2 regions of the Clostridioides sp. GD02367 genome follow, and region 1 is predicted to be linked to the other one. Evidence: riboswitches for the same ligand, from Rfam matches in the RefSeq annotation. Region 1 holds a riboswitch; the other holds the start of a gene.
What was found. Region 1 has a riboswitch for thiamine pyrophosphate ahead of Q3223_RS05185 (MTH1187 family thiamine-binding protein). Riboswitches for the same ligand answer to the same signal wherever they lie in the genome.
Positions count from the first base shown of each region.

Region 2: another riboswitch for thiamine pyrophosphate. It lies ahead of thiC (phosphomethylpyrimidine synthase ThiC); the one in region 1 lies ahead of Q3223_RS05185 (MTH1187 family thiamine-binding protein).

Region 1 is NZ_JBJODK010000003.1:190,314-210,753, forward strand. Features, by position in the region: gene Q3223_RS05145 (hypothetical protein) at 1-357, shown strand, start outside; gene Q3223_RS05150 (hypothetical protein) at 344-619, shown strand; gene miaB (tRNA (N6-isopentenyl adenosine(37)-C2)-methylthiotransferase MiaB) at 781-2,217, shown strand; gene Q3223_RS05160 (DUF3784 domain-containing protein) at 2,496-2,834, opposite strand; gene Q3223_RS05165 (CoA pyrophosphatase) at 2,931-3,542, opposite strand; gene Q3223_RS05170 (PhzF family isomerase) at 3,772-4,692, opposite strand; gene Q3223_RS05175 (helix-turn-helix domain-containing protein) at 4,948-5,304, shown strand; gene Q3223_RS05180 (hypothetical protein) at 5,419-5,595, opposite strand; cyclic di-GMP riboswitch class I at 5,648-5,737, opposite strand; TPP riboswitch at 6,187-6,286, shown strand; gene Q3223_RS05185 (MTH1187 family thiamine-binding protein) at 6,415-6,705, shown strand; gene Q3223_RS05190 (ABC transporter permease) at 6,680-7,450, shown strand; gene Q3223_RS05195 (ABC transporter substrate-binding protein) at 7,472-8,485, shown strand; gene Q3223_RS05200 (ABC transporter ATP-binding protein) at 8,454-9,188, shown strand; gene mutS (DNA mismatch repair protein MutS) at 9,354-12,197, shown strand; gene mutL (DNA mismatch repair endonuclease MutL) at 12,208-14,172, shown strand; gene miaA (tRNA (adenosine(37)-N6)-dimethylallyltransferase MiaA) at 14,210-15,145, shown strand; gene hfq (RNA chaperone Hfq) at 15,259-15,519, shown strand; gene Q3223_RS05225 (methionine gamma-lyase family protein) at 15,646-16,926, shown strand; gene Q3223_RS05230 (M20 family metallopeptidase) at 16,995-18,341, shown strand; gene Q3223_RS05235 (SIR2 family protein) at 18,476-19,558, shown strand; gene Q3223_RS05240 (cyclase family protein) at 19,645-20,277, shown strand; gene Q3223_RS05245 (prolyl-tRNA synthetase associated domain-containing protein) at 20,330-20,440, shown strand, end outside.
Region 2 is NZ_JBJODK010000014.1:6,408-20,610, reverse strand. Features, by position in the region: gene recQ (DNA helicase RecQ) at 1-1,303, shown strand, start outside; TPP riboswitch at 1,392-1,503, shown strand; gene thiC (phosphomethylpyrimidine synthase ThiC) at 1,644-2,945, shown strand; gene thiS (sulfur carrier protein ThiS) at 2,990-3,184, shown strand; gene thiF (thiamine biosynthesis protein ThiF) at 3,177-3,980, shown strand; gene Q3223_RS15910 (thiazole synthase) at 4,043-4,813, shown strand; gene thiH (2-iminoacetate synthase ThiH) at 4,830-5,933, shown strand; gene Q3223_RS15900 (thiamine phosphate synthase) at 5,934-6,635, shown strand; gene Q3223_RS15895 (YfcC family protein) at 6,813-8,207, shown strand; gene Q3223_RS15890 (GTP pyrophosphokinase family protein) at 8,608-9,975, shown strand; gene Q3223_RS15885 (molybdenum cofactor guanylyltransferase) at 10,104-10,607, shown strand; gene Q3223_RS15880 (CoA-binding protein) at 10,655-11,026, shown strand; gene Q3223_RS15875 (heavy metal-binding domain-containing protein) at 11,168-11,494, shown strand; gene Q3223_RS15870 (molybdenum cofactor biosynthesis protein B) at 11,974-12,477, shown strand; gene moaA (GTP 3',8-cyclase MoaA) at 12,524-13,483, shown strand; gene moaC (cyclic pyranopterin monophosphate synthase MoaC) at 13,487-13,957, shown strand; gene Q3223_RS15855 (MOSC domain-containing protein) at 13,991-14,203, shown strand, end outside.

The DNA of each region.
Region 1 (20,440 bases):
GATAGAACCATTACAAAGCTAACACCAGAGGGGGAACTTGTTTGGAAAATAAAAATTAATACAACTCCATGTGTGTTAAGGGTAGATAGTAAAGATGATATTTATGTAGGTGTAAATGATTCCATTTATAAAATTTTAAATGATGGAAGTAAGATAGTTAAATATATAGTAGAAAATATTGATTTAGGCTCTTTCGACTCATTAGAAATCGATAGAGCACATGGAGATAAATTCTATTTTTATAATGAAAAACCTAATGATTATAAAATATCCAAAAATGCACAACCAACAGATTTTTCTGAAAGTGCAGCACTAACATATTCAATTACAGGAGATGAAAAGTATGACTTTGAATAAAAATATAAAAGGATATGAAGAAGATAAAAGAAAATTTGCAGTTATTAAAAATGGAGAGATAGAATCAATTTATCATTTTCCATTTGATGTTATTGAAGGATTTGGTAAAACTGAAAAAGAGTTGACTAATATAGGTATATTGTTTAATGATATAAATAACTTTGAAGGAGAAATTACAAAGAGTAAAGGTTTAAAGTATGTTTATGATAAAAATAATAATTGTATAAATGAAGTCTTGGTAGACATAAATACAACACCATAAAGAGTAGATAAATGAAGAAGTGTCTATATATGCTATTTATCGTATTTTTTTATTGTCCAAATTATTAATAATTATATTTATTTTAAAACTTTAAAAGATTTTTCTTATTTGATATAATTAAGGTTATGTGTAATATAAGAAATTAACTAGGAGGAATAGAAGTGAGCAAAAGAAAACAAGTAACAATACCTATAGAGAAAATACAAGAACAAGATAAATATATAGAACAAATACACAGACAAAATGAAGAATACTTTAACAGAACTGGAAAGAGAAAACTCGTGTTTACTCAAACCTTTGGATGCCAAATGAATGAACATGATTCAGAAAAATTATGTTCAATGCTAGAAGAAATGGGATACAAAATGTCAATGATGGTTGAAGAAAGTGATTTAATAATATATAACACATGTGCAGTTAGAGAAAATGCAGAACTAAAAGTATATGGCAACTTAGGACAATTAAAGCATTTAAAAGGAAAAAATCCAAATATGAAAATAGCTGTATGTGGGTGTATGATGCAACAACCACATGTTGTAGAAGAACTAAGAAAAAAATACAAACATGTAGACCTTATATTTGGAACACATAATCTATATAAATTTCCACAATTACTTACAGAGTCAATGGATTCTGACAAAATGTTGGTAGATGTTTGGGATGTAGATGGAGAGGTAATAGAAGGGCTTAGAAGTAATAGAAAATTTGAATTAAAAGCATTTGTAAATATAATGTATGGATGCAATAATTTCTGCACATACTGTATAGTTCCATATACAAGAGGCAGAGAAAGAAGTAGAACACCTGAAGATATAATTGATGAGATAAAAGAACTTGTAGCAAATGGAACAAAAGAAATAACTTTACTTGGACAAAATGTTGACTCTTATGGTAAGACACTTGAAAATCCAGTTACATTTGCAGAACTTCTAAGAAAAGTAAATGATATAGAAGGAATTGAAAGGGTTAGATTTATGACATCTCATCCCAAAGATATATCTGATGAAGTAATATATGCAATTAGAGACTGTGATAAGGTATGTGAATTTTTACACTTACCAATACAATGTGGAAGTAGTAGTCTTTTGAAAAAAATGAATAGACATTATACAAAAGAATATTATTTAGAAATAATAGAAAAGGCTAAAAAAGAAGTACCAGACATTGCTTTTTCAACAGATTTAATGATAGGTTTTCCAGGAGAAACAGAAGAAGATTTATTAGATACTTTAGATGTAATTGAAAAAGTAAAATATGATTCAGCTTTTACGTTTATTTATTCCAAAAGACAGGGAACACCTGCTGCCAAAATGGAAAATCAAATACCAGAAGAAATAAAACATGAGAGATTTAATAGAGTGTTAGAAGCTGTAAATAGGATTTCAGCAGATATAAATAATGGATATAAAAATAGAATAGTTGAAGTTTTAGTTGAAGGAAGAAGTAAAAATAATGAAAATAAATTTGCTGGTAGAACTAGACAAAATAAACTTGTAAATTTCGAAGGCGGAAATGATAATTTAATTGGGGAATTAGTTATGGTTAGAATTACTGAACCTAGAACTTTTTCATTAAATGGAGTACTAATAAATGATTAATATTGTACAATATAATAAAATTATGTAAACTTATTAAAATAGATGTACTATAAAACAAAATATATCAAATTTTAAAAACATACATTACATATGTTATGTTAATTTCAGTTTTTATTATAAATAAATTTGATATAAAATGTAAATTGATAGTACATCTATTTCTATTTTATCAAGTTTTACCCAACTATATATTAATATTTCCTTATTATATACTAATATATTATAGAATAAACATAAAAAGCAGTTAATCTTTAATTAACTGCTTAGCTTACTAAATATTATTTTTTACATTTCTTATTAGAATAATAGATATTGAAAAACACACTAGCAAGTATAACGATTATAAATATCACAGCAAATGTAAGCATTTCTTTTTCACCCATTTGTCCACTCTCTACTTTATAACCAAGAAATGCCATAATAAACAACATTATAGATACAATAAAAGTAACAATGCTAGAACTTCTACATAATTTTTTTTTATCATACCTAGCTTTCTCTTTATCACTCATAGTATTATAACCTGCTAATAGCATACTTGCTTTTCCATTAAATAACAATATACTTAAAATGAAAAGGGCAATTGCGGATATAACTATAAATCCTACTGCAAACATTATAAGCACCTCCATATACTTTGACTTACAGTTTACTAATTTCTTATATTTTTTAGAATTATTACATTTAAAATTTTGAATATTCACTTACAAGTATTATTCTGATAAGAAGTTTAAAAAGTTTTCTAGTATTTTTGCTGTCATACCCCATATTACATAATCTTTATATTTATAGAATAGAATAGGGTAACTTCCACTTTCAAACTTGTAATCTTTTTGGTTTGGAATTGATCCATAGGGTAGATTTTCATCAGGAAAAACTTTTACAGTATTATTATAAGTATTTGGAGGATTTTCTAAAAGATATTTTATAGGCACCAAAAAAGTATGGTCAACTTCATCTTTATTTATATTTAAATTGTTAATGTTTTTTATATATCCTAAATAAGGATGTATTATAAATTTTACAGGTGTTATAAGTAGGTCTAGACTAGATATGATTTCTATATTGTCACTAAAAGTGCCTAGTTCTTCACAAGTTTCTCTGATAGCAGCATTATATGGAGTTTCATTGGATTCTATTTTGCCACCAGGAAAAGAAATCTCATTAGGTTGATGCTTTAAATTCTTTGAGCGAACTTCAAATAATATATGATGTATGTTATTTATTTCTACTATTGGAATTAAAACAGATGCTCTTTTCATATTTTTATATCCATTTATATATGGTTTGTAATCTTTGAACTTATTTTTAATATCGTTTATCATTTTTTCCTCCTAAAATAATATTATTAAAAATTATATAATTGAGTTTTGACAATAATATATAATTATGATTTATCTAATTTAAGATATAGTAACTATCTATATTATTATATAATATAATGATAAATATATATTAACAAATAATAAAAAAATTAATTTGTATATAAATTAGTTTGTTATTAAATTAGTATTAATTAGAATTAAAAAGTTCAAAATTTTACTTAGATGTATTCTATAATTCAATTTCTATGTTTGTTGAGAATGCAATTATAGCTTTTCCAATTATTTTTACTTCAACGGGCTTATTATCTGAAATAATTACTTTTACTAACATCTTTCCTTTGCGTTTTATTGCTTCTCCTTGAACTGCTTCAAATATAAACTGTGTGTTAGGTATAGGTATTACTTTATAATGTACAATATACGCACCTAAAGGCCCATTAGCATTTCCTGTAACAGGGTCTTCTGAAATACCAATTGCAGGAGCAAACATCCTTCCATGAACCTGTAGCATTTCTTTATTATTTAATGTAAAAATATAATATCCATTACATTTTATTTCTTGACTTATTTTCGATAATTCATATAAATTTGGAGATAAATTATTTAATGTTGATAATCTCTTTATTCCAATCATAACCTTTGAATGTCCTGTAGATGCTATGGCAATAGGACAATCTGTATGAATATCTTCCTTTAAAATACCAAATGCATTAAGTAATCTTTCTTGATATGTTTGTTTTAATGGTGGAGATACTTCAATTTTTCCTTGTGTCATAATTATTTCATAATCATTATCTTTTTTTATAATATCAACTGGCAATATTCCAGCACCAGTTTTTTGAAATACTGTTGTGCTATTGAGTTGGTTTTCTACTGCTCTAGCATAATGGGCAGCAATAGTAGCATGACCACATATAGGAACCTCATTAGTTGGTGTAAAAAATCTGATATGTACATCATAATTTTCTTGATGATTTTTAATAAATTTATTGAAAATAAAAGCAGTTTCTGAATTATTTAATTCTCTTGCTATTTTTTGCATTTGTGATTCAGATAAGCCATCAGCATTTGTAATTACACCAGCTGGATTACCTGTAAATTTTTCTTTTGTAAATGAGTCAACTTGATAAAGACGAAATGTTTTATTCATATTATATAATCCTTTCTAAATATTAGAGTAGTTTGTGTACATAGAAAACTTTAGATAAGTTATTACTTATTATTATCTATTTAAATAAAATTAATAAAACAGTATATGTCTATATTAAAATTTAAACGTATACATCTAAAAAAGTAGTATTATGTAAGGCTCTATGTTACAATCAAGATTATATTACGAATTAGTATGCTAAACAAGAATGCACTTTTTAGTTAGATACTTACTATTTTGAAAGAGAGGATTGGGATGGATATAGATAATAATTTTGAAGAATTTCCAAATATTGAAGAAAGACAAAAAGATTTTAATTGTTCAATTGGTTTTACCATGACTGTGATAGGAAGTAAATGGAGGGCAATTATTTTATGGCATATTTTAAAACAAGAGCCAATACGTTACAGTCAATTAAAAAAAGAAGTTGTTCATATAAGTCATAAGATACTGTCACAAGAATTAAAGTATCTTGAAAGAGATGGACTTATTAAGAGGATTTCTTATCCGACTATTCCTCCAAAAGTTGAATATTTGTCTACTAAACGTGGTAAATCATTGGAATCGATATTATTAGAATTATGTAATTGGGGTAAACAGTATATGAGATAAACTCAACTGTTTACTTCATGAAAAATAGATAATGAAGCTTATTTTAATTAGTTCTTTAATGTATTATAAAACGTAGATAAAACTAAAAAGGGTTTTCTAGAAAATAAAATTTCTTTAATTATATCTGCTTACCAATACCATCACTTGATGCAAACAAGATTCTACCACGTTCTCTCCATATTCTAGTATAAAGTCATTTAATTGTGTATCTATAAAATTGCAGTAATCGTATGAACTGCATATATATGCAGTTAGTATATGCGTACATCTATCCATTTTATCTATAAACATATATCATTTATCCCCCTAAAAAACTTTCATAAAAACAAAAAGAAAATATCTTTTTGGCAACTGGCTGACATAACTCGTTTCATAAGTCTTAGTCCCTATAGCTTTGCGTCACTAAATTTCTCTAGTTTTGCCTATTTAGTTTTATTCTACAATTACAATCATATAGGAAAACGTTTGATTTTTCAAGGTACATATTAAAAAATTTAAAAATTAAAAAAAATAATTTATTTTTCAAAAATAAATTAGGTAAAATAATTACATTATATAGTTTATATATACAAATCAGAATAAGAGGTTTTTATTATTAACCTAAATTGAACTAATTTGAGGCAGTAGAATAAAGCTAAATAAAGTCAAATGGTTAATAAAATAAAGAAAAATCATTATAATAGTATATTTTTATAACTAAGTTTTAAAATTTAATCAAACTCTAATAAATTATGATGAGTAGGTATTGTGGCAATATACTTTTTTAAAAATACTAAAAAATACTATTTTGGTATTATATATTTTAAAATAGATAAAATATATAATATGAATAAAAAATTTGTTAAAATATGATAAGTGTAGTATAATCAAGTAGAAAAGATATAATATATTTCGGGGAGCTAATGTGCTGAGAGGAGATTTTATCTCGACCCTTTGAACCTGTTTGGATAATGCCAGTGTAGGGAGACCAGTAAAGATGAAAATAAGTCTTATCCTATTGTGGATAAGACTTTTATTTTATTTAAATATATTATCTTTTAGAAGTAAAATTTTTAATAAAAAGCAAAATATACCTAGTAGGTATTAATTATTTTTAAAGGAGTGATTTAAATGGTAATCGCAGACATAGCAGTAATGCCACTAAGACCTTACAAAGGTGAAGAAGAAATGTATAAAGTAGTAGATGCTTGTATTGCTGAAATTGAAAAAAGTGGTCTTAAATGTGAAATAGGTGCAATGAGTACGACTGTTGAAGGTGATTTTGATGAAGTTTTTGAATTATTGAAGAAAGTACATAAAATCCCTTTTAACCTTGGATGTGAAAGAGTTATAACAGTAGCTAGAGTAGATGAAAAAGCTGGGGGTTTGACTATAGATGAAAAACTTAGAAATCATAGATAAAGTTAAAGATAGTATATATCCAATAGCAACATTTTTGTTTATACTTATTCTTTGGCAATCTGTGGTAGAAGTTTTAAAAGTCCCACAGTATATACTACCCACGCCGGTAGATATACTTAATGTATTTTTTAAAGACTCTCAAAATTTATCCATGCATGCTGTAGTTACTATAGGAGAAGCAATACTTGGTTTTATAGTTGCAATTATAATATCATTAATAATTGGTGTATTGATGGATTTTGTGTCGATAATAAAAAAGTGTCTTTATCCTATTATGTTGGTCACTCAAATGATACCTACAATAATTATAGCTCCACTTTTTATGATATGGTTTGGCTTTGGGACAATGCCAAAAATATTGATGGTAACGCTTACTTGTTTTTTTCCTATATTAATAAGTTTTGTAGATGGAATCGAGAATATTGATAAAGATTATTTAAATTTATTTAAGACTATGGATTCAAATAAAATTAATACATTTATTCATCTTAAATTTCCTATGGCAATGGATAAATTTTTTTCTGGGCTTAAAATATCTGCGACCTATGCTGTAATGGCAGCGACTGTTGCAGAGTGGTTAGGTGGAACCGAAGGTCTTGGTGTTTATATGCTAAGGTCAAAAAGTGCATATGCTCTTGATAAAGTATTTGCATCTACTATATTGGTAGTTATATTTAGTTTAATATTTGTAGGAGTTGTACAAGTAGTAAAAAAAATTGTTATAAGACATAGATTAGCAGATTAATTGTATTTGAGGGAGGAAATTATGAATTTCAAAAAATTAGGAATATTAGGTTTAGTAAGTGTTTTTACATTAGTGACAATAACTGGATGTTCTTCAAATAATGATAAGGATAAAAGTAGTACTAAAGATGATTCTTCTAAAAAAGTGACTATGGTGCTTGATTGGACACCAAATACAAATCATACTGGATTATTTGTAGCACTTGATAAAGGTTATTATAAAGAAGAAGGTTTAGATGTTGAAATAGTGCAACCACCTGAAAGTGGAGCTGAGACTTTAGTTGCAACAGGCAAAGCGGACTTTGGTATAAGTTATCAAGAACAAGTTACCTATGCAAAGACTAGTGAAGATCCACTTCCAATAAAAGCTGTAGCAGCTGTTATACAACATAATACTTCCGGGTTTGCATCACCAAAAGAAAAAAATATAACTACAGCTAAGGATTTTGAGGGAAAAACTTATGGCGGTTGGGGTTCTCCATCAGAAGAAGCTGTTTTTAAAGCAGTTATGAAGAAAAATGGAGCCGACTTTAACAAATTAAAAATAGTTAATACTGGTCAAGATGATTTCTTTGCAGCTATGAAAACTGTAGATTTTGCATGGATATTTGAAGGTTGGGATGCAGTTAAGGCAAGTTTAATTGACTATGATTTGAACTTTATACCAGTAAAAGATTTAGATGAAAGATTAGATTATTATACACCACTTATAATTTCTAATGAAACTGTACTAAAAGATAATCCAGAACTAGCTAAGAAATTCTTAAAGGCTACAACAAAAGGTTACGAATATGCAATTAAAAATCCAGAAGATGCAGCAAAAATATTAGTAAAACATGCACCTGAGGTAGATGAAAAATTAGCATTAAAGAGTCAAGAATATCTAGCAAGTAAATATAAAGACGATGCACCTAGATGGGGAGAAATGAAAGACAGTGTATGGAATAACTACACATCATTCTTAAAAGAATATAAATTAATAGATAAGGATATGAAGGCAAGTGATGCTTACACAAATGAATTCTTACCACAATAAAAAAATAAAAGTATCTATAGAAAATGTATCAAAAACATATAAAGAAGTTGAAGTTTTAAAAGATATAAGTATTGATGTATATGAAGGCGAATTTGTTTCTATATTAGGACCAAGTGGATGTGGTAAAAGTACTATCTTTAATATTATAACTAAACTTACAGATTATAATAGTGGTAAAGTAGATATAAATGGAAAATACAGTTACATGTACCAAAAAGACTTACTTTTACCATATAAAACTATAATAGATAACGTGTCACTACCACTAGTCTTAAAAAAAGAAAAAAAGAGTAAAGCAAGGGAAATGGTAAAACATTATTTTGAGGTTTTTGGTTTAAATGGATATGAAAATAAATATCCATCTGAACTTTCTGGAGGAATGAGACAGAGAGCAAATTTCCTGAGAACCTTTGTAAATTCTAATGACATAATGCTTTTAGATGAGCCTTTTGGAGCACTCGACTCGTTGACTAAGACATCTATGCAAAAATGGCTTTTAGATGTTAAGAAAAAGGTAAATTCAACAATACTTCTTATAACCCATGATATTGATGAAGCTATAATGCTATCAAATAGAATTTATGTCATTTCAAAAAAGCCATCAATAATAAAAAAAGAATTTATTATTGATAGTAAAAAACTGAATGAAGATAACCTTGAAAATGTCATTAAACTTAAGAAAGAAATAATATCTTTGTTGTAAAAATTATATATATGCTTTATTCAAAGAGTATTAAACCTAGCAATCCAAAATGCAATTATACATTTTGGATTGTTTTTTAGTTATACGTCAAAATTTTATATATTATGTTAATAATAATCATCTACTATGATATAATATTTAATTAGAAAAGAAGGAGGTTTGATAATGCAAATAGATATGAATAAATTGACTCCTATGATGAAGCAGTACCTTGAAGTAAAAAACCGATATAAAGATTGTATACTGTTTTTTAGATTGGGAGATTTTTATGAAATGTTTTTTGAAGATGCATTAGTAGCTTCAAAAGCTCTTGAAATAGCATTAACAGGAAAAGCTTGTGGTTTAGAAGAACGTGCTCCTATGTGTGGTGTGCCTTTCCACTCAGCCAATTCATATATATCAAAATTAGTTGAAAATGGATATAAAGTAGCAATAGGTGAACAAATGGAAGACCCATCTACTGCAAAAGGAATTGTTAGAAGAGAGGTTATAAGAGTCATCACTCCTGGAACTGTTTTAGATGGAAATTTACTTGAAAATAAAAAAAATAATTATTTGTTGTCTTTATATAAGGATGGTTCTAATATAGGGCTAACTTATGTCGATATAAGTACTGGAGAAACTAATGCAACTTGTTTAAATGAAGATAAAGTAATTGAAGAGATTGCAAAAATCCATCCTACAGAAATAATTATAAATGATTTAGACTTTATAGAAAAGCTTAGAGATATAGCTACTGTAAGTAATATATACATAAATGAAAGTTTTAGCGATAACTATTTGGATATAAACATATTAAGAGAATATTTTCCAGAGGTTTATCTACAAAAACTAAAGTTTGATGATAAAGGTCTTATAAAGTCAAGCTTATCAATTCTTCTGAATTATATATATAATACTCAAAAACAAATAACATCTAATATAAATAATATAAATATATACAATTCATCAGAATACATGGTTTTAGATATGTTTACTAGAACTAACTTAGAGCTTACTCAAACTATAAGAGGCAATAAGAAGAAAGGTTCATTATTGCATGTTCTTGATAAAACTTCTACAGCAATGGGAGGTAGACTTTTAAGAAAATATGTTGAAGAACCTTTGATAAATAAATCTAAAATTGAAAATAGATTAGATGTAATAGAAGAGATAAAAGATGATTTTATATTAAGAGAAGATTTAAATGATATACTTAAAAATATATACGATATAGAAAGGATATGTGGAAAGATAGCATTTGAAAGGGTTACACCAAAAGAATTAGTTCACTTAAAAAATTCAATAGAAAAATTACCAAATTTAAAAGACACAATAGATTTATCAGATGCAACAATACTAAAAGAGTATGTTTCAGAAATGGATAAATTGGATGATATATACAATTTAATAGATGAAGCTATTTTAGAAGAACCTACAATAACTATAAAAGATGGAAATATAATTAAGTCTGATTTTAGTGATGAGCTTAAAGAATTAAGAGATATTTCTAAAAATGGAGCTTTTCTTGTAAAAGAAATAGAAAATAGAGAAAGAGAAAAGACAGGAGTTAAATCATTAAAAATAGGTTTTAATAAAGTTTTTGGTTACTATATAGAAATAACAAAAGCCAACTTTAAACAGGCAAAACTAGATGAGACATATATAAGAAAGCAGACACTTAGTAATGCAGAAAGATATATAACTCCAGAATTAAAGGAAATAGAAGAAAAGATATTACATGCTGAAGAAAAAATTAAGTCTCTAGAATACGAGATATTTGTAGGTATAAGAGATACTATATACAAAAATATAGATAGAATACAAAAAGTAGCTAAAACTATAGCTAATATAGATGTTTTTGTATCTCTGGCAACAGTTGCACACATAAATAATTATGTAAAGCCAGCAATAAATGAAAATAATAAACTTGATATAAGAAATGGTAGACATCCAGTTGTTGAAAATATAGTAGGTGAGGAAAATTTCGTTCCAAATGATACATATCTAAACCGTGGAGAAAACATTATTAACATAATAACTGGTCCTAATATGTCTGGGAAATCAACCTATATGAGACAAACTGCTATAATAGCACTTATGGCACATATAGGTTCATTTGTACCAGCAGAATATGCTGATATTCCAATCTTAGATAGAATATTTACTAGAGTTGGAGCTAGTGATGACTTATCTCAAGGGCAGTCTACTTTTATGGTGGAAATGAATGAAGTATCTCTTATACTAAAAAATGCTACAGAGAGAAGTCTAGTTATATTAGATGAAATAGGTCGTGGAACCAGCACTTATGATGGTATAAGTTTAGCATGGTCAATAGTGGAATATATTCAGAAGAATATTAGATGCAAAACATTATTTGCAACACATTATCATGAACTTACTGATTTAGAAGAGGAGTTTAAAGAGGTTAAGAATTATTCAATAGCAGTCAAAGAAGATGGAGAAGGAATAATCTTTTTAAGAAAAATAATTCCTCAAGGGGCAGATAAGAGTTATGGAATATATGTTGCTAAATTAGCTAAACTACCAGATGAAGTCATAGAAAGAGCAAAATATATACTTAAAGACTTGGAAAAAAATCATGTCTATAACAGTGTAGCGATAAATGGTGATAAAGAAAAAACTAATGCGACTAGCATTAATTTAGATGAAGAATTGCTTAAGGTAAATCAAAGCAATTTTAAGAATAAATATGAATCTCTAAAAATAGAACATGAACTTATAGTAAAAGACTATAAGCATATAAAAAAGGATTATGATAAATTAAATTCTAAATTTAAGTTACTAAATGATGAAGTTGCTTTAATAAAGGAAAATGATGATATGGAGAAAACCAATAAAGAAGATTCTGTAAAAGAAGTAGCATTAACTCAAATATCTTTTGACAGTGTAAAGAGAGACATACTATCAGAAGAAATTTTAAATCTAGATATCCTAAATATGACTCCATTGGATGCGATAAATTCTCTTTATAATCTTCAAAAAAAAGCAAAAGAAATAAAATCTTAGAGGTGTGCAAATGAAAAATATAATTAACATCCTAGATGATTTAACTATAAATAAGATAGCAGCAGGTGAAGTTGTAGAAAGACCTTCTTCTGTAGTGAAAGAACTTATTGAAAACTCTATCGATGCAGGTGCAAGCAAAATTTCTATAGATATAGTTGATGGAGGCAAGAGTTTAATTAAGATTACAGATAATGGAATAGGGATACCTTCAAGTGAAGTTGAGAAATCATTTTTAAGACATGCTACTAGTAAAATTAAAGAAATTGATGATTTGTACGACTTATATTCTCTTGGTTTTAGAGGGGAGGCATTAGCATCTATTTCAGCTGTATCCAAATTAGAGATGACTACTAAAACAAAGGATGAGATTATAGGAACTAAAATATACGTTGAGGGTGGAAAAATAATATCAAAAGAACCAATTGGTTCTACTAATGGGACTACAATCATTATAAAAGATATTTTCTTTAATACACCAGCAAGACAGAAGTTTTTAAAGTCTACTCATGCAGAAACTATAAATATAAGTGATTTAATAAATAAACTTGCAATAGGTAATCCAAGTGTTCAATTTAAATATACAAATAATAACAAACAAATGTTAAATACTCCAGGAGATGGTAAACTCGTAAATACCATTAGAAGCATATATGGAAAAGAAATAACAGAAAATATAATAGATGTGGAGTTTAAATGTAATCACTTTAAAATGAATGGATATATAGGTAATAACAATATATATCGTTCCAATAAAAATTTACAACATATCTATATAAATAAAAGATTTGTAAAAAGCAAAATAATCATAGATGCAATAACAGAAAGTTATAAGTCTATAATTCCAATAGGTAAACATGCAGTTTGTTTCTTAAATATAGAAGTGGAACCATCATGTATCGATGTAAATATACATCCTAATAAACTCGAAATTAAATTTGAAAAAGAACAAGAAGTCTATATAGAACTTAGAGATTTTCTAAAGGTTAAACTGATACATTCAAATCTTATTGGAAAGTATGCTACTTATTCAGATAAAAAAACACAACCTAGAATTGCTATTAATAATAGAGAAAAAAGTACAGGTTTTGAATTGAAAAATAATAATTTATTAGAAGATGATTCTAAAAATAACAATATTACTAAAGAAAAAGATGAAGCTATTGAGGTTATAACTTTATCGAGTGAAAGACCAATAAATGAATTTCAATCGGTAAGTGAAGTATTAAATGAAAGTGTAGAGGATGAATTAAAAAACACTAAGTATCTAAGTGAAGATACTGTAAATGACAATATACAAGAAGAATTTCAAGTTGATGGTTCAAGAAGCGATGGTAACTGTTATATTGATAGCATTAGAGAGTGTGAAGAAGAGTATTTATATAGTTCAAAAGATAAATTTTCTCTATATGGATATTCTGTAATTGGTGTTGTGTTTAATACTTATATAATTTTAAGCAAAGATGATTCTATGTATTTGTTGGACCAACATGCTGCACATGAAAGAATATTATATGAGAGATATATGGAAAAGTTTTATAGACAAGATATCAATATGCAAATACTTTTAGACCCAGTGGTAATTGAAGTATCAAATGTAGATATGCTTCAAATTGAAAATAATTTAGAGTTATTTATGAAATTTGGTTTTGAATTAGAAGTATTTGGTAATAATCATATAATGATAAGATGTGTGCCAACTATATTTGGAGTTCCTGAAACTGAAAAGTTCATTCTTCAGATAGTTGATAATATAGAAGAGATTACAAGTAATTATGATTTAAAGGGAGAAAGATTTGCATCTATGGCATGTAGGTCTGCTATAAAAGCAAATGATAAAATATATGATATTGAAATAAAAAGTCTGTTAAAACAATTAGAAGATTGTGAAAATCCATTTACATGTCCTCATGGAAGACCTATAATGGTCGAAATATCTAAGACAGAAATAGAAAAAATGTTTAAAAGAATCATGTAAAATATTTGGATAGTTAAAATATATGGAAAGGAATATTATGAAAAAAATACCACTTATAATACTTACAGGTCCAACTGCTGTTGGAAAGACAGATTTGTCAATAAAATTAGCAAAAGACATGAATGCAGAGATAATTTCAGCAGATTCTATGCAAATATATAAATATATGGATATTGGAAGTGCAAAAGTTACAGAAGAAGAGATGCAGGGAGTAAAGCACTATCTTATAGATGAAGTTAAGCCTGACTATCCATTTTCAGTCTCAGAGTTTCAACAAAGGGCAAAAAAGTATATATATGAAATAAATCAAAAAGGAAAATCTGTATTAGTAACTGGAGGTACAGGGCTTTATTTAAATTCTTTAATATATAATATGGATTTTGCAAAATCTGATGCCAATAATGAATTGAGAGATGAACTTCAAAATCAGCTTGCTGAAAAGGGAATAGATTACATGCATGATAGATTGAAATCACTCGATGAAGAAGCTGCTAATAGAATTCATAAGAACAATACTAAAAGAGTTATAAGGGCACTTGAAGTTTGTCTAAGCGGTAAGAAAATGAATGACTTTTCAAGTGATTTAAAATTTAATGAAGAGTATGAACCAATAATAATTGTATTAAATAGAAATAGAGAACACTTATATGAAAGAATAAATATGAGAGTTGACATCATGCTTGAAAATGGGTTGGTTGAAGAAGTCAAAAAACTTTTAAGTATGGGATTTAAAAAAGACATGATATCCATGCAAGGTATAGGCTATAAAGAGATATTAAAGTATCTAGATGGAGAATATACATACGAAGAAGCTATCGAAATAATCAAAAGAGATTCTAGAAGGTATGCAAAGCGTCAGATAACTTGGTTTAAAAGATATGAAATAGCAAAATGGTTTGATTTAGATAAATATGAAAGCATAGATACATTAAAAAATGAAATAATCTTATATATTAAAGATTCTATAAAATAATATATAATTTTTTAAGTATACAACTTAATATTGAAAATTTATCATAACTTATATAGAATATAAGGTAGGAATATTTTAGAAGTTCAATTTAATCTTGGGAGGGTACAAATCTAATGAAAAATACAGTTTTAAATTTACAAGATTTGTTTTTAAATAATGCTAGGAAAGAAAGGATACCTGTTACTATATACTTAGTTAATGGAGTACAAGTTAAAGGGCTTGTAAAAGGATTTGATAGTTATATAATATTAATAGAAGGAGATAATAGACAGCAAAACATGATTTATAAACATGCTGTTTCAACTATACAACCTGGAAAGTATATTAATCTAACAAATCAAAATCAAAACAATAACAATAATAACAACAGATAGATAATAATTTAATTTAAGATGATTGAGAGGAGACTTATACTAACCTATAAACTATGATTTATTTGTTTTAGTAAAATAGTCTCCTTTGACATGTTTAAATAAAATAATAAAGAGACAGGTGATAAAATGCTTAATGAGACAAAAGAATTATTAAAAGATTACTATGGGATAGATGATGATACTTTTAAACTATCGCAAGAAGTAATGGAAGAAATAAAGGACAAGTTTGAAGAAATAAAGGAAATAAGAGAATATAATCAATATAAAGTTTTAAAAGCTATGCAAGAGTCTAAACTAAGTGATATGCACTTTAACTGGACTACAGGATATGGATATAATGATATTGGTCGTGAAAAAATAGAAGAAATTTATTCTAAAGTTTTTAATACAGAAGATGCTCTTGTAAGACCAATAATTGTAAATGGAACACATGCACTTACTTTGTGCATACAAGGTATAGTTAGACCAGGAGATGAGATTTTGTCTGTTACTGGTAGACCATATGATACTTTAGAAGGTGTTATAGGGATAAGAGAAGAAAAAGGTTCATTAAAAGAGTATGGTGTTACATATGATGATGTAGATTTTTTAGAAAATGGGAATTTAGATTTAGAAGGAATTAGAAATAAAATAAATGATAGAACTAAACTTGTTATGATACAAAGGTCAAAAGGATATTCTTGGAGAAAATCGCTTTCAATTAGTGATATAAAAGAAGCTATTGATGTAATAAAATCTGTTAAACCAGAAGTTATCGTAATGGTTGATAATTGTTATGGTGAGTTTTTAGATACTAAAGAACCTACTGATGTTGGAGCAGATGTTATGGCTGGTTCTCTAATAAAAAATCCTGGTGGTGGTCTTGCATTAACAGGTGGATATATTGCTGGTAAAAAAGATTTAATTGAACTTATATCTTATAGAATGACTTCTCCTGGAATAGGAAAAGAATGTGGTCTTACTTTTGGAACTACTAGAAATGTACTTCAAGGATTCTTCTTGGCACCTTATATAGTGTCTCAGGCTGTAATGGGAGCCATATTTTGTTCAAGAGCTTTTGAAAAGTTAGGTTATAATGTATTGCCAAAATACGATGATTTAAGAAGTGATATTATTCAATGTATTAGACTTAATGATGCTGATGAGGTAATAAGTTTTTGTGAAGGGATACAAGAAGCTGCACCAGTTGATTCTTATGTAAAACCTGTTCCTTGGGACATGCCTGGATATGAAAGTGAAGTCATAATGGCAGCAGGAGCTTTTATCCAAGGTTCTTCTATAGAGTTAAGTGCAGATGCTCCAATAAGACCTCCTTATAACGTCTATTTCCAAGGTGGACTTACATTTGACCATTCTAAAATGGGGACTTTAAAAGCGATTGAATTTATAAAAAAACTGAAAAAATAAGCATATTTTTTTTTAAAAAGGTCAAAATATTTATTAGTATATTATGATGAAAATTGAAGGGTGATAATATGAAAGAGCAAATTAAAGAAAAAGTAAATTCTCTACAAGATGAAATGATTTCTTCTATACAAGAAAGTGTAAAAATACCTAGTGTTATATCTGACGCAACTGAAAACTGTCCATTTGGTGAAAATGTAGATAAGGCTTTAAGAGGTATATTAGACTTATGTAAATCTCTAGGATTTAAGACAGTATATAAGGATGGATATTATGGATATGCTGAAATTGGACAAGGCGAAAAGATGATAGGTATACTTGGTCATGTTGATGTAGTTCCAGAAGGTGATTTGGAAAGTTGGAATCATCCTCCATTTGAAGCTGTCCTAGAAAATGGTAATTTATATGGAAGAGGAACACAAGATGATAAAGGTCCTACAATATCAGCAATTTATGCAGTAAAAGCTCTTATGGATTTAAAGGTAGACTTTAATAAGAGAATAAGATTTATTTTTGGAGCTGATGAAGAAAATCTTTGGAGATGTATAAATAAATATAAAGAAAATAATGAAGAAATACCAAATTACGGATTTACTCCAGATTCTAGATTTCCAATAACAAATGCAGAAAAAGGTCTTTTACAAGTTCACTTAACTTGTGATAGTAAAAGTGATATAGAATTGTCAGTTGGAAAAGCCTTAAATGCGGTTCCGGGAAAAGCGATTTATATTGGAAAATATTCTGATAAATTAAAAAAAGAACTTGATAAGTTAAATTTTGAATATACTGTTGAAGGAAATAAAATATGTATAATAGGAAAAAGTGTCCATTCAGCAGCAAGTGATACTGGTATAAATGCAGTAGCTAGACTTTGTATAGCTCTTAATAATATAGGTATAGATTCTAATATAATTAAGTTCTTAGCAGAAGTCATTGGAGAGGATGCTAATGGTAATAATATAATTCCTAATTGTAAGGATGATGTATCTGGCAAGCTAACAGTAAATATAGGTAGAGTAAGTATTGATAGTGAAAAAGAATTTGCTGGAATAGATATAAGAATTCCAGTAACATACAAAAAAGATGACTTTGTAAAAGAATTAAAGAAAATGACAGATAAGTACAATTTAACTTATAAGGAGTATGATTTCTTAGATTCAATCTATGTTCCAGAAGATACACTTCTTGTAAAAACACTTAGAAAAGTATACGAAGAAGAAACTGGTCTTGATGGAACACCACTTTCATCTGGAGGAGCAACTTATGCAAGAGCTTTAGATAATTGTGTTGCATTTGGAGCTATTTTCCCAGGAAAACCAGAAACAGAACATCAAGCTAATGAATATTTAATAGTAGAGGATATTGTAAAGGCTACTCAAATATATGCTCTTTCTATTTATGAATTATTAAAGATTTAATATAAATATAAGGCTGTCTTGTAATAGGATTTTTTCTAGGAAGGGACAGCTTTATTGTTGTATTATTAAAGATATGATATGAATATTTAATAGATATAAAAAACAGTAGTAATATTTATATTAGGAGGAATCATATGAAAATAGCTATATTTTTAGGAGCAGGAGCTTCAGCAGCAGAAAATCTACCTATTCAAAATGAACTTTTTAGTGAATATTTTAAAAAACTAAATCCTAAAAACTATAATACCAATATGAATAGAGAATTATACAATTTTTTTAAACAGATGTTCAACATTGATATAGTAAAAGATAATCTAGATAATGCAAACTTTCCTACATTTGAGGAAGTTCTAGGTCTTTTGGATTTAGCAGAACAAAGAAGAGAGGCCTTTAGAAACTTTGGTCTAGAAAATCTAAATAATAGAAGTGATAGTATACGTTTTTTGAGACAATACTTAATATTATTAATGGCTGAAGCAATTCATAATACACCTAGAACAGATAATAAATATCATAAACTTTTAGTTGAAAACCTTTTAGAAAATGATTTACTTCTTGATACCACTTTTATTAGTGCAAATTATGATATACATATAGACAATACAGTCACTGGTTTAAGGGACAAAAATGATTCTCCAATTATGCTTGATTATGGTGTGGAATTTACTAATTTTAAGGAAGAAATAAATTGGAGAAAACCAAAAGAACCACTAATAAAATTATATAAGGTACATGGGTCACTAAATTGGCTTTATTGCCCTATTTGTAATAGTGTAACTCTTACCCCGCATGAAGGTGGTGTCATGAAACTTATTGAAAATAGTTCAGAAACAAAATGTCTAGAATGTGGTGAATTGACAGAACCTATTATAGTCCCACCAACATATTTTAAGAATATGTCAAATATATTTTTAAGTAATGTTTGGAATGAAACAGAAAAAACGTTAAGAGATACTGACCTTTTAATATTTTGTGGATATTCATTTCCTGAAGCTGATATGCATATAAAATACATGTTAAAAAGAGTTCAGACAAATAGAAAAAAAGCTCCACTTAAAATAATGGTTTTTAACAATCATTCACAGAAACAAAGAATTACATTGAAAAAAGAAGAAGGAAGATACAAACGTTTTTTAGGAGAAGATGTTATATTTACTGATAATTCTTTTCAAGATTTTTCTGTAAATCCCTTGAAATTTATAAAAACTATATATTAGTATGGTATATAATGGAATAAAAACTGATAGAAATAAAGTGAATTTAGGTATATAATAGAAAATAAAACATAGGGGGGTATATAAAAATGAAGGTTTTTGATTTAACTCATGTAACACATAACGACATGCCTGTATATGCAGAGCCTAACAGACCAGATATCAAAAAAGTAGCAATTATTGAAGAAAATGGTTATCAAGAAACACTTATTAGTGTATTTTCTCATAATGGAACTCATATGGATTCACCAAGACATATGTATACTAAAGGTGAGACCCTAGACAAATTGGATATAGAAAATTTTGTTGGAAAAGCTTATGTATTGGAACTTGAAAAAGGAAATAAGAATATAGAGCTAGAATATCTAAAAAAATATGAAGATGAAATAAAACGTAGTGATTTTATAATATTTAAATCAGGTTGGTCAAAGTTTTGGGATAAAAAGCAGTACTATGTAGGTTATCCTACATTAACAGAAGAAGCTGCAAATTATATAGCTGATACTAATATAAAAGGTATAGGCATAGACATGCTATCAGTTGATAGATATGATACATCAGTTTTTAAAGTGCATCATATTCTATTTGAAAAAGGTAAAATAATAATAGAAAATCTTACAAATCTAGAAAATGTTCCAGAAAAATTTCTATTTATAGCAGCTCCATTTAAGTATAATGACGCTGATGGTGCTCCAGTAAGAGCAATAGCTATTGTAGAGTAATATCTTAAAGAGGGTATAGAAATAACAAAGTGTTTAAGGAGAAAAGAGAAATATGAATGATTTGAAAGATAAAGTTATGAAAGAAGAAGACGAAAATGAAGTGAGAATTAATGAAACTAAAATATATAGTGTCTTGGACAAATTAAATATTGAATATGATGTA
Region 2 (14,203 bases), on a different contig from region 1:
TAGTAACTGTTTAGTAGAAGGTGAAATAGTAGATAAAACTATAGATGCTCAAAAAGTTATTTCATGTGTAGCTAGAATGAAAAGAAGTTATGGTGTTACTACCATTGTAGATGTACTTAGAGGTTCTAAGAATAAAAAGATTTTACAACTTGAATTGAATACTTTATCTACATATAATATTATGAAAGACTATTCAAATGAAGATTTAAAGAACTTTATAAATACATTGGTTTCCCATGGATTCTTGGATTTAGTTGAGACTTTAGGTAATGGAAATAGAGGAAGTTTTCCAACCATAAGATTGAATGATATGTCTATGAAAGTTTTAAAAGGTCAAGTGAAAGTTGAATTTAAAGAAATCGTGATGACAAAATCATTAGAAGTAGAAGATGAGTTATATAGTGCTTTAAGAGAGCTTAGACATTCAATAGCAAGTGAAGAAAGAATAGCTCCATATATGGTATTTGGTGATGGGACACTTAGGGCTATGTCTAGCAGTTATCCAGTTAATAAAGAAGAGATGTTAGATATATCTGGAGTAGGGGAAATTAAGTATCAAAAATATGGTAGAGATTTTGAAACAATAATTAAAGAACATGTCGAAAAAAACAACATAAACAAAAAAAGTGAAGAAAAAAATGTCGATTTATATAATGTTAATAGTGAGTTCTTTGAAGTTAATTCAGATAAAGCTCTATATGAAAAACTATTAAGTATTAGAGGTGAATATGCAATAAAAGAAAAAGTACTCCCATATATGATTTTATCCAATAAGACACTGAAAGAAATAAGTGGAAGATATCCAATTGATGAAGAGCAACTGAAGGACATTTCAGGTATAGGTGGAGTAAAAATTAAAAAGTATGGAGCTAGTATTTTGGATGAAGTCAAACAATATGTAAGAGAAAATGATATTAATGTTACTTGGGAAAAAAAGGGTAAAAGGAAGTTAATACTAGATGGAGAAAGTAGAAAAAATAATGAAATAGCATTAGATTTATTAAATCAAGGCAAGGATATACAAAGTATTAGCCAAGAACTAGAGATTTCATTATCGACTATTATTGGATATGCCCATGACTATGTAAAGGATGGACATAGTATATCGTTTGATTTAGAATTAGAAAATTTCTACAATGAAGATGAAAAGCAAATGATTTTAGAAGTTTGTGAAAAAGTAGGATATGATAATTTAAATAACATAAAAAGAAAACTTCCAGATTCAATAAAGTATGAAAACATAAGAGCTGTGATGCTTGATTCTTATCTTAAAAATTTAAAAAATGATATTATGTCAGAGTAATTTTTAATATCTCCAAAAATAAAATTTGTATTATTGTGTTGAACTAATAATTTTGCTGTGTTATACTGAATTTGTAAAAATAATGAAAAATTAGAGCTAGGGGCGCTAGAATTGGCTAGCTGAGAGATAAAGCCGTAACTTACAAACCCTAATAACCTGATCAAGATAATGCTTGCGAAGGGAAGCTTTTAATATAATTTTGTTACATAAATAGACAAATTATTTAATGTTAGGGAAAATTTGTCTAAATGTATATATGATTATAAGAGTGCTTTCCAAACAAGGAAAAGCACTTTTTTTATTTTCAAAAACTATAACTTTAATCTTGGAGGATTGTAATATGAATTATACAACACAAATGGATGCTGCTAGAAAAGGCATAATAACTAAAGAAATGGAAATCGTTTCTCAAAAAGAGCAAGTAGATGTGAATGAACTAAGAGAATTAATAGCAAATGGACAAGTTGTTATACCTGCTAATAAAAATCATAAATCTTTAAGTGCAGAAGGTGTAGGTAAAAATTTAAGAACAAAGATAAATGTAAATCTAGGAATTTCAAGAGATTGTAAGGATATAGAAAAAGAACTTGAAAAAGTTAGAGTAGCAATAGACATGAAAGCTGAAGCTATAATGGATTTGAGTAACTATGGTAAAACTAGAGAATTTAGAGAAAAAGTGGTTGAAATGTCACCTGCAATGATAGGTTCAGTACCTATGTACGATGCAGTGGGATATTTAGAAAAAGAATTAAAAGATATAACAGAAGAAGAGTTTTTGAATGTAATAAGACAACATGCTATTGATGGAGTTGACTTTATCACTATACATGCAGGTCTTACAAGGAATGTTTGCCAAAAGATAAAAAATCATGAAAGATTAACTCATATAGTATCTCGTGGAGGTTCTCTGTTATTTGCATGGATGGAATTGAATAATAAGGAAAATCCTATTTATACTAATTTTGATAAAATATTGGATATATGTGAGGAATACGATGTTACATTGAGTTTAGGAGATGCTTGTAGACCTGGCTGTATAAAAGATTCTACTGATGGAGTTCAAATTCAGGAACTAGTAGTATTAGGTGAGCTTACTAAAAGAGCATGGGAGAGAAATGTACAAGTAATGATAGAAGGACCTGGTCATATGGCTATTGATGAGATAGAAGCAAATGTAGTATTAGAAAAAAGATTGTGTCATGGAGCACCTTTTTATGTTCTTGGGCCATTAGTTACAGATATAGCACCAGGTTATGACCATATAACAAGTGCAATAGGAGGAGCTTTGGCATGTGCTAAAGGAGTAGACTTTTTATGTTATGTAACTCCAGCAGAACACTTAAGATTACCTAATTTAGATGACATGAAAGAAGGTATAATAGCTGCAAAAATAGCTGCTCATGCAGGAGATATAGCTAAAAACGTTAAAGGTGCTCGTGAATGGGATAATAAGATGAGTAAAGCCAGAGCTGATTTAGATTGGTGTGAAATGTTTAGACTTGCAATAGATCCTGAAAAAGCTAAGAGATATAGAGATGAATCAACTCCTACTCATGAAGATAGCTGTACTATGTGTGGAAAAATGTGTTCAATGAGAACAGTTAAGAAAATACTAAATAATGAGGAACTTAATTTAATATAATTTGTGATTAGAATAAAATAGATTTAAAAAGAGGAGGTGATTTGGTGAAGGTTAATGGGAAGGATGTTGAATTTAAAAAAGATTTGACTATAATAGATTTATTAAATAAATATAACTTAAAGAGTGATAGAGTTGTAGTTGAAGTAAATCTAGAAATAATTGAAGAATCCAACTACAGTACATATATATTGAAAGACGAAGATATTATAGAGCTTATTAGTTTTGTTGGAGGTGGTTAAAATAAAGATATTTGTAAATGAATTATTAACAGATGTTGAAGAAAATACGACTGCCTACAAAGTTAGAGATGATTATAATTGTAAATGTGATGTATTAGTGTTAAATGGATATCCAATTAAAACAGATATTCCTCTTTGTGAGAACGATAAATTAACACTTATACAAAAGGGAGTCAAGCCATCATTTGATGAATTAGAAAACTTATTGATTGCGAGACATACTCCAAATATACATAATAAGTTAAAAAAAGGGAAGGTTGCTATATTGGGGTTAGGGGGACTTGGGTCCAATATAGCTATCTCTTTAGCCAGAATTGGAGTAGGAGAACTTTTACTTATAGACTATGATGTTGTAGAACCTTCTAATCTAAATAGACAGCAGTATTTTATAGATGATATTGGAAAATTAAAAACTGATGCTATGATAGAAAATATAAAAAAAATAAATCCGTTTATAAAGCTAAAGAAACAAGATATTTTTTTAAATAAACATAATATGGATGCTATTAAAGATTCAGATTTGATAATTGAAGCTTTTGATGATGCATCATGTAAGGCACAGGTTTGTAACTATGTGTTAATAAATTTAAAAGATAAATATCTAATAGCATCATCAGGTATGGCAGGTTATTATGATTCAAATATAATAACTACTAAGAAGATAAAAGACAAGTTTTATATATGTGGTGATTTTGTAAATGAAGCTAAATTTGGTGAAGGTCTTATGGCTCCAAGGGTCGCTATCTGTGCAAATCACATGGCAAACTTGGCAACACAAATACTTATAGATATGTAAATACTAAAATTAAATTCTAAAAAGATTGAATATTAAAAAAGTTGTACATGGAGGGAAATAATATGGATAAATTGGTACTTGGTGGACATGAATTCAATAGTAGATTGTTGGTTGGAACAGGTAAATATGGTTCAAATAATATATTGCCTGAGGTAATAAAAGAAAGTGGCAGTGAGATAATAACAATGGCACTTAGAAGAGTGGATTTAGATAATAAACAAGAGAATATATTAACATATATTCCGAAAGAAATGACAATACTTCCAAATACATCAGGAGCTACTAATGCAGAAGAAGCAGTAAGAATAGCTAGAATATCCAGAAAAATGGGATGTGGAGATTTTATAAAAATAGAAGTGATATCAGATACTAGATATTTACTTCCTGATAATGAAGAAACTATAAAAGCTACAAGAATACTTGCTGATGAAGGATTTATAGTTCTTCCATATATGACACCAGACCTTTATGCTGGAAGAAGACTTATAGAAGCTAATGCAGCAGCAGTTATGCCTCTCGGGGCTCCAATTGGTTCAAATAGAGGGCTTCAAATGAAAGAAATGATAAGAATAATGATAGATGAATTAGATATACCAATAATAGTGGATGCGGGTATTGGCAAACCATCTCAAGCTATGGAAGCTATGGAAATGGGAGCTGATGCTGTACTCGTTAACACTGCGATAGCTTCAGCAGGAAATCCTGTGCAAATGGCAAGAGCATTTAGACTAGCTGTAGAGGGTGGAAGAGAAGCATATCTCGCAAAAACAGGAAGTGTATCAGAATTTGCAAACGCATCTTCTCCTTTAACAGGTTTTTTAGGCAATTTATAGAAAGTGGTGATTGGTGATGAGTTTTTATGATGTAATAGAAAAATATAGAAATTTTGATTTTGATGGATATTTAAATAATGTTACTGATAATGATGTTTTAAGAAGTTTATCAAAGGACAAGCTTGAAGATTTTGATATATTAAATTTGCTTTCTAAAACTGCTGTAAAACATTTAGAAACCATGGCGCAGAAAGCACATAAATTAAGTGTTCAATATTTTGGAAAAACAGTATGTTTATATACACCAATGTATATAGCAAATTATTGTGTAAATCAATGTGTTTACTGTGGTTATAATATAAAAAGTGGAATAAAAAGAAAAAAATTAACTATGGATGAAATTAGAGAAGAGGGAAATGTAATTTCAAAAGAAGGTTTTAAACATTTACTTGTTTTGACTGGAGAGAGTAGTTTTCATTCAAGTGTGGAATATATAGGTGAAGCTATAGAAATATTAAGAGAAAAATTTCCATCTATAGGTATAGAAGTCTATCCAATGGAAGTAGAAGAGTATAAGTATATTGTAGATAAAGGCGTTGAAGGTCTAACAGTATATCAGGAAACTTATGACGAGGAAATATACAAAAAAGTGCATATAAAAGGCCCAAAAGCAAATTATAAATTTAGGTTAGATGCTCCTGAAAGAGGGGCAAAAGCAGGCATGAGGACTTTATCGATAGGAGCACTTTTAGGGTTGAATGATTTTAGAAAAGAAACCTTTTTTACAATATTGCATGGGAAATATTTAAAAACAAAATATCCTCATATTGAGCTTTCATATTCAACACCAAGAATGAGACCTTTTAAAGGTTGTTTTGAAGAATTAGTAGATATAAGTGATACTGATTTGGTTCAAGCTATGATATGTATGAGATTGTTTGACCCACATGCAGCAATAAATATATCAACTAGAGAAAACTTGGAAATGAGAAGTCATATAATACCTTTAGGAGTAACTAAATTGAGTGCAGGTGTTTCTACTGATGTAGGGGGGCATTCTCAAGATGAGCATGATACTGCTCAATTTAAGATAAATGATGAAAGCACTGTTGCAGATGTAGAGAAGATGTTAAGCTCAATTGGATATCAACATGTATTTAAAGACTGGGAAAGATTTTAGATGTATTTGATAACAAACAGAAAATTATTATGTAATGAAGAAAGATATTTAGAAGTTATTAAAGAGTCTATATTGAGTGGTATAAAAAACATTATAATAAGAGAAAAAGATTTAGAATATGAAGAATTAAACAAATTATATATGAAAATAAAAACCAAAATCAATTGTATAGATTTTCAAGAGAAAATACTGAATAAAAATTTGAAGATTAATATAAATCAGAAAGAAAGTATTAATAAACTTAAGGTTAACTTTATAGTAAATAGTAATATTGAATTTTTTGAAAAAACAGATTGCCAAGGGATTCATCTTCCTTTTAAAGTATTCTTGGATTTACTTGAAAATAATTACAGTTTTAATAAAGATAAAATACTGGGATTATCTTTACATCAAATAGAGGAAGTAGAACATTTAGAAAATCTGATGAGAAATAAAAATATAAGAGTAGATTACATAACCTTGTCACATATATATGAAACTAAATGTAAAGAAGGTTTACATCCAAAAGGAATTGAGCTTCTAAAAGAAGCTAAGAAGATTACTGATATTAAGATAGTTGCACTAGGAGGAATTTTACCATCCAATGTCAAAGAAACATTGAAATACTGTGATGATTTTGCCATAATGTCAACTATAATGAAATCTAAAGATATTAAAAAAACAATCTCAGATTATAATGAAAAAATTGAATTATTAAAATAGTATATGGAATCCTTAATTTAAAGAAAAATAAAAAAGTTATCTTTTAAAATTTAAAAGATAACTTTTTTATTTTGTATCTTTGCTAATAAAAAATTGTAAAAAGGGAAAACTTTAGTCAGAGAGATTAAACAATATCCTAAAAGATTTAAAATTTAGTAAAGTATGGAGGACATTATAATGACTGACAGTAAAAAGAAACGATTTATTATACCACACACTTTTACAATAATATTTTTACTAATAGTCTTAATGGCAATATTGACTTGGGTAGTACCAAGTGGTGAATTTAGTAGAGAAGATGTAGAAGGTAGAATGGTAGTTGTACCAGGAACTTATCAAAGTGTTGAAAGCAATCTTCAAGGGTTTGCAGATGTTTTTAAGGCACCAATAGAAGGTTTTATCGATTCAGCAGAGGTTGTAGGCTTTGTATTAATAGTTGGAGGTGCCTTTGGTATTGTAAATAGAACTGGAGCTATAGAAGCAGGAATAGCATCAGTTATATCTAAATTTAAAGGAAAAGAACTTCTTATAATTCCAATATCAATGATTTTATTTGGTCTTGGAGGTACTACATTTGGGATGGCAGAGGAGACATTACCATTTTATATGATATTTGTTCCACTTATGACATCCTTAGGATATGATTCTCTAACCGCCATAGCAATTGTATTTATAGGAGCAGCAGCAGGAGCTGCAGCTTCGACAATAAACCCATTCTCGGTTGGTATTGCACAGGCACTAGCTCAACTTGCTCCAGGTTCAGGAGTAGCATATAGAGTAGTTATTTTTATAGCTTATATATTAATAAGTATAGCGTTTGTTATGTATTATGCTAAGAAAGTTAAAGAAAATCCTGAAAGTTCAATAGTATATGAAATAGATAAAAATAATAAGTCAATACTTAATCAAACTTCAACAGAAATAAAAGAATTTACTTTTAAAGAAGTATCTGTTCTTGCTATCTTTGGAATAGGTATGGCAATAATGATTTGGGGTGTCTTAAGCCAAGGATGGTATATTCCAGAGATATCAATGTGTTTTGCTGCCATAGGAGTACTTTCTGGTTTAGTTGGTAGATTATCTCAAATTGAAATTTCAGAAAGCTTTATAGATGGAGCCAAAGATTTAGCATCAGCCGCTCTTGCCATAGCATTAGCTCGTGGAATCGTAATAATTGCTCAAAATGGATTTATAATAGATACTATATTAAATTCCGCAGCAGCTTTTTTAGGTGGCCTTCCAAAAGTTATATTTGTATATTTATCTTTCTTCTTGGAAGCTGCATTGGCATTTTTAATTCCATCATCTTCAGGTCTTGCTTCACTTACAGTACCTGTACTTGCTCCTCTTGGTGATTTGGTTAATATATCAGCTCAAGTAATAGTAACTGCTTATCAATTTGGGGTTGGTCTTACAAACTTCATAACTCCAACTTCAGGGGTATTGATGGGAGCACTTGCAGTAGCTCATATTCCTTTTTCAAAATGGGTAAGATTTATAATGCCTATATTGTTGATTTTGACAGCTGTATCTCTAGTCTTTTTGACAATAGGTATATATATAGGATTTTAATTAAAGAGAGTTTATTCAATATAGCTAGAGATTATATAAGATACTAAGAAATAGAATACCCAAAATATGATTTTCAATAAATTGCCACTAAAAATAATTTAGTGGCAATTTATTTTTTATATAATAAATGACAAAATATCTTAGTAAGTGTATATTTTCTCTTTCAATCTCTTAAATTATATACATTTAATCTACTTACTCTTATTTTTTATATCAAATTAGCTAAATAAAATTAAATTAAAAGTCAAAAAACTAAAGAAATTAATTCTAATTTGAAATATATATGAAGGTTTTTGGAGAATACTTACTTATAGTAGGAAAAAATGTTAGAATAAGAGTGTAATCAAATATAAAGAACTGAAATAGCTAACAGTTATTAAATATGGGAGTGTAAAAATTTATGGGATTAAAAGAATTTGATTTTATTGAAGAGTCTATTGAAATGTTGAGGACAATGTCTCCAACATTAGAAACTATATCAGATGAAATAGAAGAGTATTTTGAAAATATTTTGGATGAAAAAAATCAAGAATATATAAATGTAACCTCTAGAATAAAATCAGAATCAAGTTTAAGAGAAAAGATAATTAGAAATAGATATTTAAAAAAATATGGAGAAGCAAGTAATCTTATTCACAATGTCTCTGACTTAATAGGTTTGAGAATTGAATGCAGATTTATTGAGGATGAAAACAAGATATATAGACTTCTAAGAAGATACTTTAATAAAACAGACGACAAGGTAAACTATTATAATAAAGAAAATAAGAATATTAAATTAAAATTGTCTGAAAGACAACCTAATAAACAAAAAAATGGATTTGAAATATATAAAATAGATGGAGTTTTTGCATATTTAGATAGAGAAGTAAAATTTGAGCTTCAAATTAAGTCTCTTGTAAATGTGTTTTGGAGTGAAATTGAACATAAAATAATTTATAAAAATAACACATATTTACTTGCTGATAAATTTATAAAGGATATGATGGACTCTATAAAGAATAATCTTACTATGATTGATAATCAGCTTTTAAGCATTTATAAAAACTTTCATTCAGGAAAGTCTTTTAATATGAAAGTAAGTAAAAAAGAAATTGAAAAACTATTTGCGAAATTAGTATATGATGCTTTTTCTGAAAAGATGAATAAAAGTATAGGTTTTGTTGTGGATTTTAAAAAACCCTGTGAGACTATATTAAGCTATTCTTTTAATAAACAGGATATAAGTGATGAAGTTTTGGGCAATTTCATGCTTGATGAGTTTGCAAGACTAAATGAGATTGTAAATAAAGACATAGATTTTAATGAGCAAATAGAATTTGAAAGAGAACCAACATTTGATGATAAATTTTGTAAAGACCTAGGAAATCATTTTAGAAGCAGATTAAATACAGAATTCCCATGGAATCTATTTTTTAGAATACTATTTGAAATAGAACCATGTAACAATACAGAAGACTTTGAAAACTTTGTAGAGTTTATAAAAGAAAATGTATTACTAGAAGAAAATAGAGAACAACTTTTATGTCAATTTGAAGAAAATAGTCAACTTATAATTGAAGATATGTATGAATGTATATTCAATAGCATAAGTGAAATTGATAGTGTTGAAATTTTGTATAACTATAATCTTGAAAAGATAAACTTTACATCAAGTGAAATTATAAATTGTATATGCAGAGAATATGAATGCTATGGTGAATACTTAGAAGAAAAAGAAAAGCTTATGAATGCATTTAAAGAAAAAATTATTCAAATATTTGAGTAATCAATTAATTTTAAAATGGCGCTAATGCGCCATTTTTCGAATACGTATAAATTTAGAAAAATATTCTAAAGGGGGAGATTTATATAGAGAAAACAGGTGTAATTTTAGCAGGGGGAAAAAATTCTAGAATGGGAAGAAATAAAGCTTTTCTAGAATTACATGAAAAGCCTTTTATTGAAATTGCAATAGAAGTATTTAAAAATTTTGATGAAGTAATAATAATATCTAATAATGAAGAATTATATTCTAAATATAATATTAAAGTTTATAATGATATAATAAAAAATGTTGGTCCAATTGGAGGAATATATACTGCTCTTGAATATGCAAAGTATGATATAGTTATAGTTGCATGTGATATGCCATATCTAAATAGTGAAATAGTAGAAAGAATAGCTAATGAAATGGATGATAAAAGCATGATTTCAGTGACAAATGGTAAGTTACAACCATTGTGTTCTGGGTATAAAAAGAGTATAATAAATAAGGTATCCTTATGTATAGAAGGAAATGATTTAAAGCTCAGAAGCCTTATAGACAAAATAGATAAAAGCTATATATACTTTGATGATGAAGATTTATTTTTAAATGTAAATACTGTTAATGAATATAAAAAATTAACTGGATTTTAATTAGATATGGTTATAAAATAGAGTAGGATTTATATGGAGGAGAGTTTATGAATTTACTTAAATGCGATTCTTGGGCAGTAATATTAAATAATAGCGATGAAGAAAGTAAAGCATATAAAATATTAGATGAACTTAAAAAGAATATGTACAAAGTTGTTGCTATAGATGAAGAAAAGAAACCTATTGAAGGTATAGATGTGTATGAGTGTTTAAAAGATGTACCACACAATATTGACGTTGTGGCCATTATTGACAAACAATCTAAGATGGATGTGATTTTAGAAGAAGTAGAACTTTTAGATATACAAAACATATGGTTTGAAAAAGGAAGCTTTAGTGAAATGATGATTAAAAAGATTAAAGATTTAAAATTGAATGTAGAATATAATTTAAATTTACATGATGAGTTAACTAAATAATAAAAGGTACAACTAGTTAACCAAACACATTATTTTATAGTATAGATTAACTAATGAAACATTAAGTTACAATATTTATTAAAAAAGTTATAAGTTGCATGATATAATATATTAAATACGATATAAAGGAGTTGATATATTATGTTAATAGTTACCACAGAAAAAGTCGAAGGCAAAAAAATATCAGAAGTTCTAGGACTAGTTAGAGGAAGTACAATAAGAGCAAAACATGTTGGAAAAGATATAGGAGCAAGCTTTAAAAACCTTGTTGGAGGAGAGCTTACAGGATATAATGAAATGCTTACTGAAGCAAGACAAATTGCTATAGGTAGGATGGTTGAAGATGCAGAAGCTAAAGGTGCAAATGCAATAATAGCATTTAGATTATCTTCAGCTTCAGTTATGCAAGGTGCAGCAGAAATGCTTGCTTATGGAACAGCAGTTATTTTAGAAGATGATAAGAATTAATTTGAAAAATAAAATATAAATAGTTAAAAAGAGGCATCTTTTAAAAATTTTATGGATGCCTTTTTTTATTTGAAAAAACTGATATAAGAAAGAATTTTAATCGTTATGATAATAAAATGGGATGATATTATATAAATAAATAAAATTATATTATATAATATATGGTATAGACTTAAAAAAATTTATTAGTAGAGAAAATATAGACAATGTTATAATAGTTATAGAAATTGGAAGTAATTGTACATTTGTTAAATAGATTACATATATACTAGTTTTATATTTGGAATAGTTATAAGTTAATATTTTTTATTTTGTGAACGTTGGAATAATAAAAATGTATGTACTATTAAGTTATATGATAAGAAATGTAGATATAATATGTTATATTACTGAGAAAAATGGAAATAAAATAGAGTAGGTTTTATTAAATTGGTTTTTATTTTTAAAGGTCTAGTTAATGTATAAAGGGGTGAAATTATATGTTTAATGTTGCAATTATAACACTTAGCGATAAAGGCTATGAAGGAAAAAGAGAAGATATAACAGGAAAAAAACTAATTGAATTTGTTGAAAATACAGGAGATTATAAAGTTATTGAATATGTATTGATAAAAGATGACAAGGAAATGTTAAAGGAAAATATTGTAAAACTTTGTGATAGTAATAAAATAGATTTAATTCTTACTAATGGTGGGACTGGTTTTTCAAAAAGAGATGTAACTCCAGAAGCGACTAAGGAAGTATTAGAAAAAGAAATACCAGGTTTAAGTGAATATATGAGAATGAAATCTACAGAAATTACCAAAAAAGCTATACTAAGTAGAGGTGTAAGTGGAATAAGAAATAATTCTATAATAATAAACTTACCTGGAAGTCCAAAAGGTGCAGTTGAAAATTTAAGTTTTATAATTGATGTTTTAGACCATGGCATAGAAATTTTAAGAGGAGAAGCTACAGAATGTGCAACTAAAAAAAGTAAATAGTATATAATCTAGATAGATAAAAAATAGACAAAGAGGTAGATAGAGTATGATTGATAAGTATGGAAGAAAAATAGACTACCTTCGTATTTCACTTACAGATAAGTGTAATTTAAGGTGTGTCTATTGTATGCCACCAGATGTAAAATTTGATAAAAATTATATAAATGAAAATCTAAGTTTTGAAGATTATAAATTCATTATAAAGGCTATGTCAGAACAAGGAATAACCAAGGTTAGATTTACTGGGGGAGAGCCTCTTTTATATCCTAAGTTAAATGAACTTATAAAATTTACAAAAGAAGAATGTGGAATAAATAATATTGGAATGACAACTAATGCTATTGGGCTTTCTGATAGAATCTCTGAGCTTGAAAAATGTGGTTTAAATAAAGTTAATATAAGTTTAGATTCTTTGAAGGAATATAAGTATAAATCTGTAACAAGAGGTGGAAATTTAAAAGATGTCTTAAAATCGATTGAATCTTGTTTAAATTTAGGCATAAAAGTAAAATTAAACTGTGTTGCTATAAGTGGATTTAATGATGATGAACTTAAAGATTTTATGTTTTTAACTGTTAAATCACCAATTGATGTAAGATTTATAGAGCTTATGCCATTAGGTGAAGCTAATAGAGTTTATAAAAAAGGTTATTTTAATGTAAAAGAAATGGTTGAAAAAATATATGGACTATATAAAGTTAAAAATGAAGAAAAAAGTACAGCAGAATATTATATGTTTAAGGGAGCCAAAGGAAGAATAGGAATTATAACTCCATTAAGTTGTTCATTTTGCAATACATGTAATCGTATTAGACTTACTTCTAGTGGTGCAATAAAATTGTGTTTACATTCAAAAGAAGAAATAGACATAAAACCATTTTTACATAAACCATTGTTATTTAGGGAATCAATGAAAGATATAATAAAACAGAAGCCAGAAAAACATCATTTAATAGAAAATAAATGTAGTGATACAAATAGACGTATGTATGAAATTGGAGGATAAGTAATGTTAACACATATAAATGAAAAAGGGTATGCCAAGATGGTAGATATAAGTGAAAAAGATGACACTAAAAGAACTGCTATAGCAACAGCTACAATTACTCTTAGTAGAGAAGCTTTAGACAAAGTAAAAAATGGTCAGATAAAAAAAGGAGATGTACTATCTGTAGCTCAGGTTGCAGGTATAATGGGAGCTAAAAATACATCTTCAAATATACCAATGTGCCATCAGATAAAATTAGTAGGATGTGATTTGGAATTTGATATAGATGATTCTGAGTCTGCTATTAGGATATATGCAACTTGCAAATCTCTTGGAAAGACTGGAGTGGAGATGGAAGCTTTAAATGCATGTTCTTTGGCAGCACTTACAATTTATGATATGTGTAAAGCAGTTGATAAAAAAATGGTTATAAGTAATATACATCTTGTAGAGAAGACTGGTGGAAAATCAGGAGATTTTAAGTTTGAGTAATTAATAATATATGGGTGAAAATTTGGAGGAAATATGGCTAAGGTAGTGTCAATAAATATAAGTGAGAAAAAAGGTGTAATTAAAGTTCCTGTACAATGTGCAGAACTAAAAATAAATCATGGGATAGTTGGAGATGCGCATGCAGGAGATTGGCATCGTCAAATAAGCTTGCTTGGAAAAGAAAGTATAGATAAAATGAAGATGAAAGGTTTTGACCAATTAAAATATGGAGATTTTGCTGAGAAT